Pseudoduganella albidiflava: one gene and its partner. The main gene of each other region encodes a partner of the protein of the gene in region 2 in a complex. Links are inferred from orthologs where the notes say so. Each region holds a gene or a part of one and is shown on either strand. Other genes may lie near its edges.

The links.
Region 1: the proteins of rpsG (region 2) and tig are in contact, whole or in part, in a crystal structure (PDB 3GTY), measured with the Thermotoga maritima proteins. The link is inferred for Pseudoduganella albidiflava from one-to-one orthologs. Residues at the interface, in WP_004081843.1 of Thermotoga maritima: Lys34, Lys52, Lys55, Glu59, Arg62, Gln63, Glu66, Asn67, Lys69, Val71, Arg95, Ala109, Lys110, Lys111, Gly112, Arg113, Pro114, Glu117, Glu121, Ile124, Ala125, Tyr127, Asn128, Asn129, Thr130, Gly131, Lys135, Asp139, Arg142, Met143; in WP_004081061.1 of Thermotoga maritima: Glu122, Val124, Val129, Leu130, Tyr133, Glu188, Gly259, Ile262, Tyr263, Glu266, Ser270, Glu273, Gln274, Glu277, Arg308, Gln311, Ile312, Ser315, Tyr316, Glu325, Arg329, Arg336, Leu363, Phe366, Trp367, Arg373, Leu377, Arg381, Leu384, Glu387.

What each region holds. Positions count from the first base shown.
Region 1 is NZ_CP036401.1:3,034,626-3,041,661, reverse strand. The notes cover bases 2,679-5,645. They hold tig (trigger factor), read right to left. Parts: upstream 4,849-5,645; coding sequence 3,508-4,848; downstream 2,679-3,507. Other genes in these bases: EYF70_RS12580 (efflux RND transporter permease subunit), read right to left, coding at 5,283-5,645; clpP (ATP-dependent Clp endopeptidase proteolytic subunit ClpP), read right to left, coding at 2,787-3,404. Also shown: lon (endopeptidase La), read right to left, coding at 1-639; ATP-dependent Clp protease ATP-binding subunit ClpX, read right to left, coding at 925-2,193; more of EYF70_RS12580, read right to left, coding at 5,646-7,036. UniProt on the Bacillus subtilis protein: Involved in protein export. Acts as a chaperone by maintaining the newly synthesized protein in an open conformation. Functions as a peptidyl-prolyl cis-trans isomerase.
Region 2 is NZ_CP036401.1:6,475,794-6,482,856, forward strand. What follows is about bases 764-3,757. They hold rpsG (30S ribosomal protein S7), read right to left. Parts: upstream 2,499-3,757; coding sequence 2,028-2,498; downstream 764-2,027. Other genes in these bases: fusA (elongation factor G), read right to left, coding at 764-1,928; rpsL (30S ribosomal protein S12), read right to left, coding at 2,632-3,015; EYF70_RS26880 (phosphoethanolamine transferase), read left to right, coding at 3,443-3,757. Also shown: more of fusA, read right to left, coding at 1-763; more of EYF70_RS26880, read left to right, coding at 3,758-5,269; EYF70_RS26885 (efflux RND transporter periplasmic adaptor subunit), read left to right, coding at 5,420-6,691; EYF70_RS26890 (ABC transporter ATP-binding protein), read left to right, coding at 6,737-7,063.

The DNA of each region.
Region 1 (7,036 bases), 3.4 Mb from region 2 along the record:
GCGCTTCTCGACCTGCAGGATGTCCAGCTCGCCTTCCAGCTGGCCGAGCAGGTGCTCGAGCCGCTTGGCGACGTTGAAGATCTCCAGGATGACCTGCTTCTGTTCCAGTTTCAGCGGCAGGTGCGCCGCAACCGTGTCGGCCAGGCGGCCGGCATCGTCGATGCCCGACAGCGAAGCCAGGATCTCGGGCGGGATCTTCTTGTTCAGTTTGACGTACTGGTCGAACTGCTGCACGATCGCGCGGCGCATTGCCTCGATCTCGGAATCGTCGCCGATTTCCGAATCCAGGGGCTGCAGCTCGGCCACGAAGTGCGTGGGGGTATCGGTAATCTTGCGGATGCGTGCGCGCTGGGCGCCTTCGACGAGCACCTTCACGGTGCCGTCCGGCAGCTTCAGCATTTGCAGGATGTTGGCGACGCAGCCGATTTCATAAATGTCGGTAGGAGAAGGTTCGTCCTTGGCGGCAGCCTTTTGTGCGGCAAGCATGATGCTCTTGCCCTGCTCCATTGCCGCTTCCAGCGCCTTGATCGATTTTGGACGCCCCACGAACAGGGGTATCACCATATGCGGGAAAACGACGACATCCCGTAAAGGCAACAACGGCAGTTGGGTCTGCTCAGTTAATTTGGAAGTTGTCATGGCGTACCTTATGTAAAAGCATGTTTATGATGTAGGCACTCGCAGCCGAATCACAAGACCCGCCGCCGGAATAATTCTTCTCAACACATAATCTTTGTTGAAAACATTGGCAGCGCTGCTCTAAAAGACAGCAGCAACAAATAAAAAAAGCCACGCGCGACGAGCGCCGCGAGTGGCTTTCCGAATGAAGCCTGCTTCTCTTATTGGTTTCGATTGTACTGCGTTGCTCTACGGATGCAAAACGCTTTTTTTGACCGGTGTGCAGAGTGCAATTGCACGCACCGGTCAATTTTCGCCGGATGCTTTCGGCGATTCCTGATAAATCAACAACGGCTTTGCACCCTGGGTAATGGTGTTTTCGTCGATAACCACTTTCGTGACATTCTGCTGATTCGGCAGGTCATACATGATATCGAGCAGCGCATGTTCCAGGATCGAACGCAGGCCGCGGGCGCCGGTCTTGCGCGCCAGCGCCTTGCGGGCGATGGCATGCAGCGCGGCGGGGCGGATTTCCAGTTCCGCGCCTTCCATTTCCAGCAGCTTGCTGTACTGCTTGATCAACGCGTTCTTCGGCTCGACGAGGATCTGGATCAGCGCCTCTTCCGTCAGCTCGGCCAGCGTGGCCACCACCGGCAGGCGGCCCACCAGCTCGGGAATCAGGCCGAACTTGATCAGGTCTTCCGGTTCCGCCTCGAGCAGGATATCGCTGTTCGAGCGCTGTTCCTTGCTCTTCACGGTGGCCGAGAAGCCGATGCCGCTCTTCTCCGACCGGTTCGAGATGATCTTCGCCAGGCCGTCGAACGCGCCGCCGCAGATGAACATGATGTTCGTCGTGTCGATCTGCACGAAGTCCTGGTTAGGATGCTTGCGGCCACCCTGCGGCGGCACGGAAGCCATGGTGCCTTCGATCAGCTTCAGCAGGGCTTGCTGCACGCCTTCGCCCGACACGTCGCGGGTAATCGACGGATTGTCGGACTTGCGCGAAATCTTGTCGATCTCGTCGATGTAGACGATGCCCCGCTGGGCTTTCTCGACATCGTAGTTGCAGCTCTGCAGCAGCTTCTGGATGATGTTCTCGACGTCTTCGCCCACGTAGCCCGCTTCGGTCAGCGTGGTGGCGTCGGCGATCACGAACGGCACGTTCAGCATGCGGGCCAGCGTTTGCGCCAGCAGGGTCTTGCCGGAGCCGGTGGGGCCCACGAGCAGGATGTTGCTCTTCGCCAGTTCGACGTCGTCTTTCTTGCCCAGGTGCTTCAGGCGTTTGTAGTGGTTGTACACGGCCACCGACAGGATGCGCTTGGCCGTCTGCTGGCCGATCACATACTGGTTCAGCAGCTCGGCGATCTCGTGGGGCGTCGGCAAGTCCGACTTGGCGCCCGTAACGGATTCGATGCTGGACGTCTCGTCGCGGATGATGTCATTGCACAAATCAATGCACTCGTCGCAGATGAAGACGGAGGGCCCGGCGATCAGCTTCTTGACCTCGTGCTGGCTCTTGCCGCAGAAGGAGCAGTACAGAAGTTTTTCGCCGCTGGAAGATTTTTTGTCGGACATGGGACGTTTTCTTTAGTTACAAGAATAGGTGCTGCACGGGTTGCTGAACTGCCGCTGGAAGTGTTGCCGGATGTATCGGGGGTAATCCATTGAGCCTATTGCCAAGCGGTCATTGCGAAATACGTTACGAGATATGTCACCTAGTGTATTAACGTCACCGGGTGCATGAAAGACTACATTACCAGGTACATTACAGGTAACGCCACATAACACACTGCACATAACAAGCTGAACATACTCACTGCGCATACTCACTGCGCATCACGCACTGAGCATACTCACTACGCATCACACTAAGCAAACTCACCGCGCGTAACACTGCACGCATAACACTGTATGCATAACACTGTACTCAGCGCGCTGCGTGATGCTGCATGACACTAGCGCAAGGAACCACCAAACCCCATCAACTTGCTTGCTGCATACCTCGGCAGAACTTCACGCGACCTGCAGGCAGAGCGTGTGATCGGGCAAGAAGTCCTGCACACAACCACATGCTACCCGAAATAAAAATAAAACGCCCGGAACGGTGTGGCGTCCGGGCGTAATTTTCGCGTTTTCACTGCGATGCGCTGGCCACCGCTTGTGATGCATCAAGCGCGGGTCGTCAACACCTTATCGATCAGGCCATACTCGGCAGCCTCGTCACCGGACATGAAGCGGTCGCGGTCCGTATCCTTGGCGATCTGGTCGATGGTCTGGCCCGTGCGCTCGGCCAGGATGCTGTTCAGGCGATGGCGCAGGTACAGGATTTCCTTGGCCTGGATTTCGATATCCGATGCCTGGCCCTGCGAACCACCGGACGGCTGGTGGATCATGATGCGCGAGTTCGGCAGCGAGAAACGCTTGCCTTTCGCGCCGGCGGCCAGCAGGAACGCGCCCATCGAGGCGGCCATGCCCGTGCACAGCGTCGAGACGTCCGGCTTGATGAACTGCATCGTGTCGAAAATCGCCAGGCCGGCCGAAACCGAACCACCGGGCGAATTGATGTACAGCGAGATATCCTTGTCGGGATTTTCGCTTTCCAGGAACAGCAGCTGGGCCACGATCAGGTTGGCCATCTGGTCGTTGACCGGGCCGACCATGAAGATCACGCGCTCCTTCAGGAGGCGCGAGTAGATGTCATACGAGCGCTCGCCGCGGCCGCTCTGTTCGATGACCATCGGCACCAGGCCGAGCATTTCCGTGTCCAGTGCCGGATTGCGGTTCATTCCGATCATTCCTTTTCCTTGTGAAGCGCACCGGCCGGCTGCAGTATGCATTTTCACGCAACCGTCAGCCGGCCGGCGCCGGATGTTTGTACGACAGGGGGACTTAGCCCTGCGCTGCGCTTCCCATCAATTCGTCGAACGGCACTTCCTTCGCCGACGTCTTGGACAGGCCCAGGACATAAGTGACGACGTTTTCTTCCAATACAAGAGCTTCCACTTCGGCCAGGCGGCGGCGATCGCTGTAGTAGTACTTCAGCACTTCGCGCGGATCTTCGTAGCTCTGCGCGAAATCTTCGATCTGCGCCTTCACCTGCTCGGGCGTGGCTTGCAGTTCGTTGTCGCCGACCAGCTTCGACAGGATCAGGCCCAGGCGCACGCGGCGCTCGGCCTTGTCCTTGAACAGCTCCGGAGGGAATGGTACATCTTTTACGTTCATGCCGCGGGCAGCCATGTCCTGGCGGGTCATCTCGGCCAGGCGCTCGGTGTCCTGGTCGATCAGCGCCTGGGGTACGTCCAGCGTGGCGGTCTTCACCAGCGCATCCATCACGGCTTCCTTGTTGCGCGCCTTGACGCGGCCGTTCACTTCGCGTTCCAGGTTGACCTTGATGTCCTCGCGCATCTTGGCCAGGTCGCCATCGGCCACGCCCAGCGATTTCGCGAACTCGGCATCGACTTCCGGCAGGTGCGCCCATTCCAGCTTCTTCAGCGTGATGGTGAACTCGGCGGTCTTGCCGGCCACGTCCTTGCCGTGGTAATCCTCCGGGAAGGCCAGCGGGAAGGTCTTCGCCTCGCCCACTTTCAGGCCCACGGTGGCGGCTTCGAATTCCGGCAGCATGCGGCCTTCGCCCAGCACGAACACGTAGTCTTCGGCCTTGCCGCCGGCGAATTCCTCGCCGTCGATCTTGCCGACGAAGTCCACGGTCACGCGGTCGCCGTTGGCGGCAACGGCTTCGCCGCCGTCGCCATGCTCGCCTGCCTCACCCTTGGTGTGGAAGTGCACGCGCTGCTTGCGCAGGATGTCGATGGTCTTGTCGATCTCGACGTCGGTCACGGACGATTTCACGGTCTCGATCTCGACCTGGGACAGGTCGCCGATCTCCACTTCCGGATAGATCTCGAAGGTGGCGTCGAACGCCAGCTGGCCTTCCGGCGAACCTTCTTTCGGTTCGATCTTCGGGAAACCGGCAACGCGCAGGTTGTTCTCGTTGGCGGCGTCGTTGAACGCGCGGCCGACCTTGTCGTTCAGGACTTCGGTCTCGATCTGGTAGCCATACTGGGCCGCGACCATCTTCATCGGCACCTTGCCCGGACGGAAGCCGGGAGCGCGCGCGGACTTGGCCTGCACCTTCAGGCGCTTTTCCACTTCGGAGCGGACGTCCGACAGCGGGAAGGAAATCGTGAGTCGGCGTTCGAGTTTGCCCAAGTTTTCGACAGCAGTTGCCATGTAAAAATCGTCCAAAAAATTGTGAATACTGTTGGTGCGAGGAGGGGGACTCGAACCCCCACACCATTGCTGGCGTCAGGACCTAAACCTGGTGCGTCTACCAATTTCGCCATCCTCGCGCTATGGGAAACCTCGAAAAACGCCCCGCACGGATAACCGCTGTGCGGCGCTTTTCGGGATCTCCAGCTTTCCCATCGCTACGTCGTGTGCTACGTCGTATAACTACTTTGCATAAAAGCAAAGGGCGACCATTAAGTGAAAACGGGTCGCCCTACCCTGCAAATCACAGGGGCTTTCAACTTCAACACGGCATTTTACTGGTTTTTCCCAAAAATGGGGATGATTTTTGACCTTTAGCCAACTGATCAATTAATAAGCCGGCTGCCTCGTCAATACCCTCCCCGCCCATCCGTGATTCAACGCCGCCTATCGCCTCAGCGCACCGGCTTTTTCACGCGGAACCATGCCGCATACAGCGCCGGCAGGAACAGCAGCGTCAATGCCGTGGCCAGCACCAGGCCGCCCATGATCGCCACCGCCATCGGCCCCCAGAATACCGAGCGGGATAATGGAATCATCGCCAGCGCCGCGGCGGCGGCGGTCAGCAGGATCGGCCGGCAGCGCCGCACCGCCGATTCCACGATGGCGTCCCACGGCGCCGCGCCGGCCTTGATGTCCTGTTCGATCTGGTCGACCAGGATCACCGAGTTCCGGATGATCATGCCGAACAGCGCGATGATGCCCAGGTTGGCCACGAAGCCCAGCGGGCGGCCCAGCAACAGCAGCGCGAACGCGGCGCCAGCCACGCCCAGCGGCCCCGTCAGGAACACCAGCAGGGACCGGGAGAAACTGTGCAGCTGCAGCATCAGCAGCGTGAAGATGAGGAACAGCGCCAGCGGCAGGTTGGCCGCGATCGACTGCTCGGCCTCGCCGCTATCGGCGGCGGCGCCCTTCTCCTCGATCTTGTAGCCGGCCGGCAGGCGCGCGCGCAGGTCGGCCAGGGCCGGGTCGATCTGGCCCGACACCGTCGGCCCCTGGATACCTTCCACCACGTCAGCCTGCACGGTGATCGCCCATTCGCGGCCCAGCCGCCAGACCACGCCCGGCTCCCACACGAATTCCACGCGGGCCAGCTGCGAGATCGGCACCGAGCGGCCGCTGGCCGTCGGCACATTGGTATTGTTCAGTACTTCGATGGTCTGCCGCTCGGCCAGCGGCTGGCGCACCTGGATGTCGATCAGCCGGATGCCTTCGCGGAACTGCCCCACCACCGTGCCGGACAGGATCGTGTTCGCCACCCGCATCACGGTCTGCGTGGTGACGCCGAGCGCGCGCATGCGGTCCTGGTCCAGGTCCAGCCGCAGCACCTTCACCGATTCGTTCCAGTTGTCGTTGGTGCCCACCGCGTTCGGATTGGCGCGCACGATATCCTTCACCTGGTCGGCGATGGCGCGCACCTTGTCCACCTCGGTACCGGTAACGCGGAACTGCACCGGGTACGGCACTGGCGGCCCGTTCGGCAGCAGCTTCACGCGGCCGCGCACTTCCGGGAAGTCCTCATGGAACACCTGCGTGATCTTGCGGTGCAGTTCCGCGCGCGCCTGCAGGTCCTTCGGCAAGACCACGATCTGCGACACGTTCGACTGCGGGAAGATCTGGTCCAGCGGCAGGTAGAAGCGCGGGCTGCCGGTACCGACATAGCTGGTCACCGACACCACGCCCGGCTGCTTCCGGATGAACTCCTCGAATTTCTTCACCTGTGCCTCGTTGGCGGCGAACGCGGTGCCTTCCGGCGACCACATTTCCACCATCAGTTCGGGCCGCGACGAATCCGGGAAGAACTGCTTCTCGATGAAGTTGAAGCCGTAGATCCCCAGCGCGAAAATCACCAGGGTGGCCGCGATGGTGGTCTTGCGCCACTCCACGCACCAGGTCACCACGCGCCGGAAGCGCTGGAAGCCCGGCGAATCGAACACGTCGTGCCCATGCTCGCCCGGCGCGTGCGGCTGCACCTTCAGCAACAGGTAGCCGATGTACGGCGTGAACACCACGGCGATCACCCACGACATGATCAGCGCGATGGCATTCACCGAGAACAGCGAGAAGGTGTATTCGCCGGCCGTCGATTGCGCCAGCCCGATCGGCAGGAAACCGGCCACCGTGATCAGCGTGCCGGTCAGCATCGGCA
Region 2 (7,063 bases):
ATTTCGTCCATGCCCTGCACCATGCCGCGACGGGACGACAGGTCGCCCATCACGTTACCGGCGTAGTCTTCCGGCGTTTCCACTTCCACGGCCATCATCGGCTCGAGGATGACTGGGGATGCCTTGCGGCAGCCGTCCTTGAATGCCATCGAACCGGCCATGCGGAACGCGTTTTCGTTCGAGTCCACGTCGTGGTAGGAACCGAAGGTCACGGTCACTTTCACGTCGACCACCGGGTAGCCGGCCAGGACACCGGTGTTCAGCGTTTCGCGCACACCTTTTTCCACTGCAGGGATGTATTCGCGAGGAATCACACCGCCCTTGATGGCGTCGACGAACTCGAAGCCCTTGCCCGGCTCTTGCGGTTCGATCGTCAGCACGGCGTGGCCGTACTGGCCGCGACCACCGGACTGCTTGACGAACTTGCCTTCCACGTCGGTGACGGTCTTGCGGATCGTCTCGCGGTAGGCAACCTGCGGCTTGCCGACGGTGGCTTCCACGCCGAATTCGCGCTTCATGCGGTCGACGATAATTTCCAGGTGCAGCTCGCCCATGCCGCCGATGATGGTCTGGCCGGATTCTTCGTCGGTCTTCACGCGGAACGACGGGTCTTCCTGTGCCAGGCGGTTCAGCGCCAGGCCCATTTTTTCCTGGTCGGACTTGGTCTTCGGCTCGACGGCCTGCTGGATCACCGGCTCAGGGAAGACCATGCGTTCCAGGATGATCACCGCGGTCGGATCGCACAGCGTTTCGCCGGTCGTCACGTCTTTCAGGCCCACGGCAGCGGCGATGTCGCCAGCGCGCACTTCCTTGATTTCTTCACGCTGGTTGGCGTGCATCTGCAGGATGCGGCCCAGGCGTTCCTTGCGGTTCTTCACCGAGTTCAGCACGGTGTCGCCCGAGTTCACGGAACCCGAGTACACGCGGAAGAACGCCAGCTGGCCAACGAACGGGTCGGTCATGATCTTGAATGCCAGCGCGGAGAACTTCTCGTCGTCCGAAGCGGTACGGGTGACAGGCTGCTCGTCGTCGTCGGTGCCGCCGACCGGTGGGATGTCCACTGGCGAAGGCAGGTATTCGATGACGGCGTCCAGCATGGCCTGCACGCCCTTGTTCTTGAACGCGGTGCCGCACATCATCGGCACGATTTCCGAAGCGATCGTACGGGCGCGCAGCGCCTGCTTGATCTCGGCTTCCGACAGGTCGCCTTCTTCCAGGTACTTGTTCATCAGCTCTTCGCTGGATTCGGCGGCCGCTTCGACCATCTTCTCGCGCCACTCGGCGGCTTGCGCCTGCAGGTGTGCCGGGATGTCTTCGTAGTCGAACTTCATGCCCTGGGATGCGTCATCCCAGATGATCGCCTTCATCTTGACCAGGTCGACCACGCCGGCGAACGAATCTTCAGCGCCGATAGGGATCTGGATCGGCACCGGGTTGGCCTTCAGGCGAGCGCGCATCTGCTCGTAGACCTTGAAGAAGTTGGCACCGGTACGGTCCATCTTGTTGACGAAGGCCAGACGCGGCACTTTGTACTTGTTAGCCTGGCGCCACACGGTTTCCGACTGTGGCTGCACACCGCCCACTGCGCAGTAGACCATGCAGGCACCGTCCAGCACGCGCATCGAACGTTCCACTTCGATCGTGAAGTCGACGTGGCCCGGGGTATCGATGATGTTGATGTGGTGCGGCTGGAAGTTGTTGGCCATGCCTTTCCAGAAGCAGGTCGTGGCCGCGGACGTGATCGTGATGCCGCGCTCTTGTTCCTGCTCCATCCAGTCCATGGTGGCGGCGCCGTCGTGCACTTCACCAATCTTGTGGTTCACGCCGGTGTAGAACAGCACGCGCTCGGTGGTGGTCGTCTTACCAGCGTCGATGTGAGCGGAAATACCGATGTTGCGGTAGCGCTCGATGGGGGTCTTGCGGGCCATAATGAGATCCTAAATCTTTGAATGGACAAAACCGAGCGACACTTTTGAATCAAAAATGCGCCCGGCTTGAACAAAGGCCGGTCTTGCCGGCCGGAGTGTTTAGAAGCGGAAGTGCGAGAACGCCTTGTTCGCTTCTGCCATGCGGTGCACTTCGTCACGGCGCTTCATTGCGCCGCCGCGGCCTTCCGCAGCTTCCAGCAGCTCACCACCCAGGCGTTGCGGCATCGACTTTTCGCTGCGCTTGTTCGCAGCTTCGCGCAGCCAACGCATGGACAGGGCCAGGCGGCGCACTGGGCGCACTTCAACCGGCACCTGGTAGTTCGCGCCGCCGACACGGCGGGACTTCACTTCAACCATTGGCTTGGCGTTGTTGATCGCTGCGGTGAACACTTCCAGCGGATCCTTGCCGGATTTTTGCTGGATATGGTCGAATGCACCGTAGATGATGTTTTCTGCGACCGACTTCTTGCCGGACAGCATCAGAACATTGACGAATTTGGCGACTTCGGTGTTGCCGAACTTTGGATCCGGCAGAATTTCGCGCTTGGGTACTTCACGACGACGTGGCATGTCTATTCCTTCCTGTCTTCAGTTGAGTGCCTCGTTCGGCACTCGCGTGGGCCATCATGGCCTCACACTTACTCGGTCTCGCGACCGCCTCAACTCATTGTGTATGCGACTAAGTACGACTTAGTGCAGAAAATTACTTCTTGGCTGCCTTGGCGCGCTTGGCACCGTACTTCGAGCGAGCCTGCTTACGGTCCTTGACGCCCTGGGTATCCAGCGAGCCGCGAACCATGTGGTAACGCACACCCGGCAAGTCTTTCACACGGCCGCCGCGCAGCAGCACGACACTGTGTTCCTGCAGGTTGTGGCCTTCGCCGCCGATGTACGAAATGACTTCGAAACCGTTGGTCAGGCGCACCTTGGCAACTTTACGCAGTGCCGAGTTAGGCTTCTTCGGAGTGGTGGTGTACACGCGGGTGCACACGCCACGCTTTTGCGGGCAGTTTTCAAGTGCCGGCGATTTGCTCTTCACGACCAGGGCGGTACGTGGGTTGCGAATCAATTGATTGATGGTTGGCATCGTTCTAAATCCAACAAAATTACTGCTATTGACAACCCGGGCAGCCGAATCACAGCTGAATCACAGCTGAGTCGTGCTCCCGGGGGCTAAAACCAGTCTCCAGAGCCGCGCTCGCGAAAGACGCAAACAGCCACCCCTTCTGAAGGTGGCGCTGAAAAAGCGTATACGAGGTGCAGACTAAATTGAGAACTCGCGAGTATAGACGGAGCGCAAAGCCCAGTCAACTGATTTGCAAAGCAATTAAGCGCGGCAACGGCTGCCCGGCGGCATGAAAAGCACCGATAATAGCGCCCCATGCCCGTGTGCGCGTCCGTCGCGCGCCGTGGCTGGCGCGCCGGCCCCTGCGCGCCCATCTGTGCGCATGCCGCTTGTGCGCTCATCCGTCATGCCATTGCTCATCCGGGGCCTGCCCGTCCGATATCGCCGTATGCCACCGTTGCTCCAGAATTTGCGCTGGCCGCGCCCGGCCCACCTGTTCATCCTGCTCAGTTACCTGGCGCTGTCGCTGGTGCCGTGGATCCGCATCCTGCTCGACAATCCCGTGCGCGATGGCTGGCAGATCCTCGGCATCGAGATCGCCGCCTGGACCGCCGTCTGGGCGGTGTTCAAGCGCCCGGCCTATTTTCACTGGCTGCTGATCCCCGCGTTCATGGCGCTGCCCACGGAAATCTACCTGCTGGCGTTCTATGGCCAGGGCATCTCCACGCACCACCTGGGCATCCTGGCAGAAACCAGCCCCGTCGAGGCACTCGAATTCCTCGGCGGCACCGTATGGACGATGCTGGCCGTGATGGCCGGCGTGGCCGCCTGGTGGGTGATGACGTTCCGCGCCGCGCGCCAGACCCGCGGCCTGGACTGGCAGGGTGCGTCGCGCTGGGTGGCCCTCGCGCTGCTGGGCGGCTTCGCGCTGCTGGCGGCCTATGCGTGGGAATTCGGTGCCGGCAAAATCCCCTCCGCCTCCGCTTCGGCCTCCGCCCCGGCGCAGGCCGGCGACGGCAGCCGCGGCGCCCACGCCACCGGCTGGCCGTTGCCGCCGCTGCCGCAATGGGCCCGCCCGCCCGTGCACTTCAAGTCCTTCATCGATTCCTGGCCGTTCGGCCTGGCCGCGCGCGGCATCGATTTCTACCGCGAGCGGCGCTACCTCGCCCAGCTGAACGAAACCAGCCGCCATTTCAGGTTCGGCGCCGACCAGCCCGGGGCCGACGACGTACCGGAAACGATCGTGCTCGTGATCGGCGAATCGTCGCGCCAGGACCGCTGGAGCCTGTTCGGCTACGGGCGCGAGACCAACCCGCTGCTGGCCCGGGAAGCCAACCTGGTACCGCTGCCGGACGTGATCACGGCGGTCTCGGCCACGCGGCTGTCGGTCCCCGTGATCATTTCCCGCAAGCCGGCGCGGCAGAGCCTGAAAGATGGCTTCAGCGAAAAATCCTTCATCACCGCCTACAAGGAAGCGGGCTTCCGTACCTGGTGGCTGTCGAACCAGATCTCGTTCGGCAAGTTCGACACGCCGGTGTCCGTGTTCGCCCGCGAGGCGGACGTGGTGCAGTTCACCAACCTGGGCGGCTTCTCGGACAAGTCCACGCTCGACGAGGTCTTGTTCGAACCGCTGCGCGTGGCGATGGCCGACCGCACGCCGAAAAAGCTGATCGTGCTGCACACGCTGGGCAGCCACTGGAACTACAGCCAGCGCCACCCGCAGGCGTTCGACCGCTGGCAGCCATCGCTGTTCGGCATCGACAAGCCGGTCTATACCGACATCGCCATCAAGCCGCGGCTGAACAACAGCTACGACAACACCATCCTGTACACCGACTGGTTCCTGGCGCAGGTGCTCGATCGCCTGAAATCGGCCAGGCAGCCGGCCGCCCTGCTGTACGTGGCCGACCATGGCCAGACGCTGTACGACGGCGCCTGCCGCATCGCCTTCCATGGCCACAACACGCAATATGAATTCCGCGTGCCGGCATTCATGTGGTACTCGGAACAATATGGCGACCGCTACCCGGACAAGGTGCGCCAGCTGCACCGGCACCGCAAGGCGAAACTGGCCACCGAAAACATGTTCCACACGCTGCTGGACATGGCCGACATCCGCTACCCCGCCGACCGCCTGGAATGGAGCTTCCTGTCCCCTACCTTCAAGCGCCACACCCGCTGGGTGGACAGCTATGGCTGGACGGACTACGACAACGCCACGCTGAAGGGCGATTGCCGCGAAGTCATCGCCAAGAAACCGAAAAAACGGCGATAGCAACTGGACAGCTGCGCCGGACGCTACCGGACAGTACCGGACAAGACCGGACGGCGGACACGCCACACTGAAACGCTGTAAAAACAATTACTTAGCATCTGGCACGGTTTCTGCAATGTAAAAGGCAACATTGACCTTGCAGGCCCCACCATGATCCGCGACACCTCCCACCAGGACACCGTCCTCGCCACGCCCCCCGGCCGGCAATGGCAGCGCCGCGCGCTGCTGGCCGGCGGCGTGGCCCTGCTCGCCGCCGCCGCCTTCCTGGCAGTGCGCAACTGGTCCGCCAGCGAGCATTCGGTCAGCGCGGCGCGCCTGCGCGTCGCCGAAGTCACGCGCGGCACGCTGGTCCGCGATGCCGCCGTCAACGGCCGCATCGTGGCCGCCGTCAGCCCCACGCTGTACTCGACGGCGCCCTCCTCCACCGTCACGCTGAAGGTGCGCGCCGGCGATACCGTGAAACAGGGCGATGTGCTGGCCGTGCTGGAATCGCCCGACCTGACCGACGAGCTGAAGAAAGAGCAGTCGAGCTACCAGGAACTGGCCGCCGAAGTGGCGCGGCAGCAGATCCTGGCACGCAAGCAGAAGCTGCTGGCGCAGCGCGATGCCGACACGGCCGAGATCGAACGCCTGTCCGCGCAGCGCACACTGGAGCGCTACGACGGCGTGGCCAACGAAGGCGTGGTCGCCAAGATCGATTACCAGAAAGCCAGGGATGCGCTGCGCGCCGCCGAGATCCGGGCACGCCATGCCATCCAGGCATCCACGCTGGAGAAGGACGATGTCGACCTGGCGCTGCGCACGAAAACGGCGCAGCTGGAACGGCAGAAGCTGGTGCTGGCCAATGCCCGGCGCCGCGTCGACGAGCTGACCGTGCGCGCCCCCGTGGACGGCTTCATCGGGACCTTGAGCGTGGCCAACCGCAGCGTGGTGCAGGCCAACACGCCGCTGATGACGCTGGTCGACCTGTCCGCGCTGGAAGTCGAACTCGAAGTGCCGGAAACCTATGTCAACGACCTGGGCCTGGGCATGCGCGCCGAGATCACGGTGAACGGCGCCACCACGCCCGGCAAGCTGTCGGCCCTGTCGCCGGAAGTGGTGAAGAACCAGGTGCTGGCGCGCGTGCGCTTCGAAGGCCGGCAGCCTGACGGCCTGCGCCAGAGCCAGCGCGTGCAGGCACGCCTGCTGATCGACGAGAAAGCCAATGTGCTGCTGCTGCCGCGCGGGCCCTTCGTGGAATCCGAAGGCGGCCGCTACGCCTACCTCGTGCAGGATGGCGTGGCCGTGCGCACGCCGATCCGCATGGGCGCCACCAGCATCAACGCCGTGGAAATCCTGTCCGGCCTGAAACAGGGCGACAGGGTCGTCGTCGCCGGCACCGAAACATTCGAGAACGCCAAGCGCGTCGCCATCAACAAGTAAGCAGTCAAGTAAGCAGTCATCACTCACTTCCGACAAGAGGCCACCATGCTGCGCATGCAAAACCTGAGCAAAGTCTATCGTACCCACATGATCGAAACGCACGCGCTGCGCGGCTTCGAGATTCATGTGAAACAGGGCGAGTTCGTCACCGTCACCGGGCCGTCCGGCTCGGGCAAGACGAGTTTCCTGAACATCGCCGGTCTGCTGGAGGAATTCACCGCCGGCGAATACATCCTCGATGGCATCAACGTGAAAGGCATGGACGACAACGCCCGCTCGAAGCTGCGCAACGAGAAGCTGGGCTTCATCTTCCAGGGCTTCAACCTGATTCCCGACCTGTCGCTGTTCGACAACGTCGACGTGCCGCTGCGC